DNA from 2 places in the Tissierella pigra genome. Region 1 is predicted to be linked to the other one. Evidence: riboswitches for the same ligand, from Rfam matches in the RefSeq annotation. Region 1 holds a riboswitch; the other holds the start of a gene.
The links. A riboswitch is a leader RNA that binds a small molecule or an ion and turns the genes downstream of it on or off. The one in region 1 is predicted to bind cyclic di-AMP.
Positions count from the first base shown of each region.

Region 1 (3,203 bases):
TTCCTCACCTTTTTTATCTTTTTTGTCTATTCCTCCTATTTGTGCAATTTTATGCATATCATATACTGATAGTCCTTTTAATCCTAATTTCTCTATAGTTCGACCTTCTACATAAAAATTCCTTCCTGTTATTAATTCTGCAATATTTATAATGGAATTAATAGCTGGAGTTTGGATCCCTAATTCTATAGCTATAGATGCCATAGGTATCAAACTATAAGGTACATCTTCATAGATATATCTAATATTTAACCCCTTTGGTGCCTGAAGTCCTTTGTATGCAGAATTATTTTGAATTGTTTCATAAAGATTTTTTCCTTTTGCTCCGTAGGATTCGCATAACCATTCCTTAGCAGATAAAGTATTTATTTGAAGAATTTTTCCTATTTCCATTCTCTCATGATCCATTTTTTCTAAAAAATCTCCTATGGATGGAGTTATGCCTTCTATATAATATTCAAAAGCTGCCCCTCTTTCAATATGCCCACTATTTAATAATGTTGGTGCTGGATGAAATATTGCTCCATAGTTATTTATACTTGTTTCAAGAACATCCTTAGCAGGAATAAATTGTGGATAAGCAAATTTAAGTAAGTTGATTACATGATTTGTTTTAGATGAAGGTATAGCTCCTATGGTTACTTCATTTTTCACCTGAAATATATGGGCACTATTTTGTGAAGTGGCTCTACAAGCGTATATAAAAGTTTGAGCTTCTGCAACTACTACCTTATTATTGCAGTTGTATTGTCTTAATGCTTCATATACCTCCAATGCCCCACCTGTACGACCTGGATTTAAAACTATTATTTGCCCATCCTTTAAATATGGTGTCATTTCTATAGCCATCTGATAATGCCCCATTGCAGGTACTGTAACCATAATTATATCTGCCCCATCTATAGCTTCTTCCATTATGTTAGTTACCTTGTTTAATTTGCCTTTTCCTGTTACTTCTCCCGTTAGAGATATTGTTGGATTATTTATTAAAGATAGTATATTTTCTAATGTCCTATTGTATAAATTTACCTCATATCCTATCATGGCTAAATAACCTGCCATTGCAATTCCACCATTTCCTGCACCTATAATACTAAATTTTAATCCTAGCATTTAATCATCCCCCTTGAATTTTTTGTCTCATTTTATGTTAACTGGATTTGAGGGACAAAAAAAACTATGGGCTTCCATAGTTTTGAAATCAACAGATTTCATGCCCCCTTTATTTGCTTACGAGGTTAGCTGTCGGGTTCGGGCTAAAGGGTTATGCCCGTCCTATAATGGATTCACCCCAAAAAAATTGGTTCCCCCGCTTCAAAAATCGAATTAAGCATTATTCGTTTCGAGACTAGAATTATTATACCATATTAACCATTTTTTTGCAAAAACCCTTTTCTGGAAAAATTTGATAATTTAATTTTCTATAATTTTTTAATGTTTATTTTTCTGTTGTTTACTATCACCTAATTGGACGATCTGAATATATTATAGTATGTACAGACAATACAAGCTATTAATGACTAATTATATAGGGAGGAAATAAAATATGTATAGATCAGTAGAAGGTACAAATATTAGTAATGTACGAGTATTTGATAATACCCATGGAAGAACAAAAGGTAACTATAGCCCTTCAATTTCGGAATGTAGTAGTAATTCAAAATATCCCCACTCTTGCGTAGAAGTTCAAACTAATATGTTAGATAGTTGTACTAATACACCAATTACTCCAGTGGGTATAACTACAGGTGTCATAGCTAAAATTCCAGTAGTATTAGCTGAATTAACTGTACAATTTCATCTTAGTTCACTAATTAAATTACCAGAATTAGCTCTTGATGTTAAAAATATAAAGAAAAAAGTAAAAATCACTCAATGTCTTTTACTTCAACCCACTAATATATTGTTTATTAAAGGGTTTATCCGTAAAAACATTGACTATACTACAGGCAATTGTGCAAATATGGAAGGTATATGTGGAGAACTACATCATTGTACAATAGATGTTCCTTTTGAATGTTCAACACCACTTACTTTCTATACTCCGCCAGAAGAACTTGCTGTAAATTCCAGTACTGAATTTGAATACTTTAAGGTTAGTAATTTACCGGATAAACATTTTGCTGAAAAAGATAAACTACTATCTGGAGATTTATCGGAGTTTAATCAGATTATAATTGAAAATTTCAATGAACTTCCATTCTGCGAATTAATTAATGCAAGAATTTTTGAATTTGATGAATTCATTGGTCGTCATCGCCCTTGTGGTGCTGAGTTCCCAATTGAGGAAAAATTCTTTAACAGAATAGAAGAAAAAATGGTTATAGAATTTACAGTTAAAGTTTTACAAAATAGGCAAGTTCAAATTCCCGCAGTAACTGATACTTCTGGAGGATGCCATCCTAAATTCCCATGTTCAGCAAACAAAGATTAAATCTATGCTATAAAATAAGACCAGTGTTATAACTGGTCTTATTTTCATAGTAATTTATTTTCTTTGCTCTTTTACTAATTCTGCTCCTCTTTCCAATGCTTCTTTATTTATTGGAAGTAAATTAACTCTATTTTCTCCAAATACTGCTGTAAATGCTTTATTTAATATAGTATCTACCTCAACTGCCTTTGTAGCTTCTAAAAATGCTCCTAACATTACCATATTGGCTACTCTTGGGTTACCAATTTCATTAGCTATTTCATTAGCTGGAATATAATATACTTCTATATCTTCCCTAGTAGTTTTTCTATCTATTAATGATGAGTTAATAAACAGTCTTCCTTCTGGTACTACTGAATCTTCAAATTTATCTAAGGATGGTCTATTCATTACTATTGCTGAAGTTGAATCTATAACAACTGGAGAACCTACTGCATCTGATGATATAATAACGTTACAGTTTGCAGTTCCTCCTCTCATCTCTGGACCATAAGAAGGTAACCAAGATACTTTTTTATCCTCTGTCATGCCTGAATATGTTAAAAGTTGACCTAATGCCATTACACCTTGTCCACCAAATCCTGCAATTACTATTCTTTCTTCCATTTTATTCAACCTCCTCTGGACGTCTATAGTTTCCAAGAGGATAATAAGGCATCATATTTTCCTCTAGCCATTTCATAGCCTCTGGAGCTGTTAATCCCCAGTTAGTTGGACATGTGGATAATACTTCTACAATTCCAAATCCTTTTCCTTCAAGTTGTATCTG
Region 1 covers NZ_JAHLPJ010000001.1:1,011,332-1,014,534, reverse strand. The annotation lists gene KQI41_RS05005 (NAD/NADP-dependent octopine/nopaline dehydrogenase family protein) at 1-1,113, opposite strand, end outside; cyclic di-AMP (ydaO/yuaA leader) riboswitch at 1,212-1,343, opposite strand; gene KQI41_RS05000 (CsxC family protein) at 1,547-2,434, shown strand; gene KQI41_RS04995 (2-oxoacid:ferredoxin oxidoreductase subunit gamma family protein) at 2,489-3,040, opposite strand; gene KQI41_RS04990 (thiamine pyrophosphate-dependent enzyme) at 3,042-3,203, opposite strand, start outside.

Region 2 (3,203 bases), 400 kb from region 1:
TCCATCTATTTTTACTCCACCATTTGAATCATCCATTTGTGTCCAGTTAAATGGTGCATATCCTGCTTCAAGTCCTATTTTAAATGTATTATCATCTGATGTTTTTCCACATCCTCCTAAAATCATAACCCCTACTAAGGCAATTCCTACTAATAATAATATTTTTCTTTTCATATCCACTTCTCTCCTTCTGTCATAATAAGTTTAATTTAACAATTTAAAATCTTAAACTTACCACCTTGTATGCGAGTTGCACTATTTTGGGTAACAAAAAAAGACCTGAGATGAACTCAGATCCTAATAGACATAGTAGTACCTAATTCCCCTCCTTCTCCCAAAATGAGATAGCACAACTCAATAAACTGGGAAAGTTTATTGAGACAGTCCTGCAATTATTCACTGCAGACCCAGCATATAATACTGAGAATATTATACACTTCGGCAACATTTCCTTCTCCTTAATATCGTAGCTTTCTCATGCTCCATTAAGGACTGTTAAATACTGCTCCTCTACCTCACCTGAAAAAGATGAGGCCTTATTAAATTATGTTTCATAGTCTACATCAATATTTTATATTTGTCAACCTATTTAAAATATATTTATATATTTATTCTACTATTAATCTCTTTCACATTTGTATAATTAGCCATGTATTATGCTTTATAAAAAATTAAATAAATTAATATTTGAATTCATATTTTTAAAAGAGACCTCCTTAATCTACTTCCCTAGAGCATATGATTGACATTTTATGACATTAATGTTAGCATATAACTGTAATTATTACAAATAGGCAACGATTACACAAATCATCCTTAATCTAAAGGGAATTTTTAGGAGGTAAAAATGAATAATTTAAAGGGAACAAAAACAGCAGAAAACTTAATGAAATCCTTTGCAGGAGAATCACAAGCTAGAAACCGTTATACATATTATGCTTCTGTAGCTGATAAAGAAGGATATAAACAAATTAGAAATATATTTATCGAAACAGCTGATAATGAAAAGGAACACGCAAAAAGATTTTATAAATTTTTACTTGCAGGATTAGATGAACTTCCAGCAACTATTAGTATAGAGGCTGATTTTCCTGTTGCTCAAGGAAATACTTTAGATAATTTAAAAGCAGCAGCAAGTGGAGAAAATGAAGAATGGACAGAACTTTATCCTACTTTTGCAGATATTGCCGAAGAAGAAGGATTTAAGGATATAGCCCTTGCTTTTAGAGCAATATCTGATGCAGAAAAAGCTCATGAAATTAGATTCAACAAACTTGCAGATAATATATTAAACAATAGAGTATTTGAAAAAACTGAAAAAGTACTATGGAAATGTGGCAACTGTGGATATGTACATGAAGGTTCAAATGCACCTGAACTATGTCCAGCTTGTATCCACCCACAAGGACATTTTGAATTTTTCGTAGAAACTTATTAATAAGTATTATAAATACCATAATATAGGTTATTTCTTAACCTATATTATGGTATTTTTTTATGTATTTCTGTAATTTTATAAATATGTAAATTCTGGTATATCTCCATTTTGGGTTTACATGGCTTGTACATTTCTGTATAATGTCAATATTGCATACCATTATAACTGCTGAATCCTATATATTATTAGGTACGGAGGAACCAACTCAGGGGTTAATCCACATATATCTGTGGTAGGGAGCCTTCTATCCCGAACCCGTCAGCTAACTTCGGAAGCTTTATTAAGGAAGGAGTGTATATGTAAAATGAAAAAAAGAGTTTTATCAATTTTATCAGCTTTAGTATTGGTATTATCACCAATAACTGAAGTATTTGCAAGTGAAAGCTATGTAAAGTTAGAATTTACAAGTAAGGGAAATGAAGTTTCTAAACTTCAGCAAGAGTTAAAAAAACTTGGATACTATAATATTTCCATAGATGGTATCTTTGGTATTGTAACAGAAAATGCTGTTATTAATTTTCAAAAAGATAATAAGTTAATTATTGATGGTATTGCTGGAAAACAAACGCAAAATGCTCTATATAATAAATCTACTACTGTTTCAAGAGGTACAAGCACTTTAAGAAGTTCCTCTAGAAATTATAGTGATGAGGATTTATTGTGGTTAGCTAGGATTATTGAAGCTGAAGCAAGTGGCGAATCCTATGAAGGAAAAGTAGCAGTTGGTAATGTAATTTTAAACAGAGTTGATTCTAAGGAATTTCCTAATACTATATATGGTGTGATTTTTGAGTACTATAAAAACATTCCTCAATTTAGCCCAGTTGCTGAAGGCACAATTTATAACAAACCATCAGAGGAAAGTATAAAGGCAGCTAAGGATGCTTTAAATGGAGTAAGACCTGTAGGCAATTCAACATACTTCTTTAATCCCAGTAAATCAGCTGGTACTTGGATTGTAAAGAATAAGACCTATGTAACTAAAATAGGAGGACATAGTTTTTATAATTAGAAATTTATTAAAGGTGTAGACTTAAGGTCTACACCTTTAATTTTTAGGTCATTATAAATTTATTTATTATTCATTAACTACTGAAGTACAGTTAGGACATTTTGTTGCCTTTGGATTAATTTCTGTATAACAGTATGGACAAGTTTTCGTATTTGGTTTTGGTTCTTCATTTTCTTGTTTTTTATTAAACTTATTCAATTGCCTAATCACTATAAATATGGAAAATGATATAATTAAAAACTCAATTATAGTATTGATAAATACACCATAATTTAATGTTGCTGCACCAGCATCTTTTGCCATTGATAGAGACTGATATTTTGTACCATCTAAACTAATAAATAAATTTGTAAAATCTACTTTTCCAATTAGTACTCCCATTATTGGCATTATCATATCATTGACTAAAGATGTAACTATTTTACCAAATGCTCCACCAATAATTACCCCTACTGCTAAATCCATTACATTTCCTTTTACTGCAAATTCTTTAAAGTCCTTTAACATAAGCTCCTCCTTGGTTCTATTGTCATTTTAGGCTTATTATATCATTGAATCTACAATAGCCAACTCAGACAGTATCTTTTCTAGATGATAATTATATATTAAATCCAAATCATCCTTTTCATCGTATTCTATATCTGGTATCTCTTTATTAAAATAACTTTCTATTACGTCTTTATTATTATCATTAATAACAGGTAATTCTTTTATAGAGTAGATTACACTTAAATGATTGTGGATTTTTTCAAA
Region 2 covers NZ_JAHLPJ010000001.1:610,131-613,333, reverse strand. The annotation lists gene KQI41_RS02920 (transporter substrate-binding domain-containing protein) at 1-174, opposite strand, end outside; lysine riboswitch at 338-521, opposite strand; gene rbr (rubrerythrin) at 848-1,438, shown strand; cyclic di-AMP (ydaO/yuaA leader) riboswitch at 1,595-1,730, shown strand; gene KQI41_RS02910 (cell wall hydrolase) at 1,743-2,450, shown strand; gene mscL (large conductance mechanosensitive channel protein MscL) at 2,517-2,957, opposite strand; gene KQI41_RS02900 (FUSC family protein) at 2,994-3,203, opposite strand, start outside.
Region 2: it holds a riboswitch for cyclic di-AMP, as region 1 does, so the genes downstream of both, KQI41_RS02910 (cell wall hydrolase) here and KQI41_RS05005 (NAD/NADP-dependent octopine/nopaline dehydrogenase family protein) in region 1, are expected to answer to the same signal.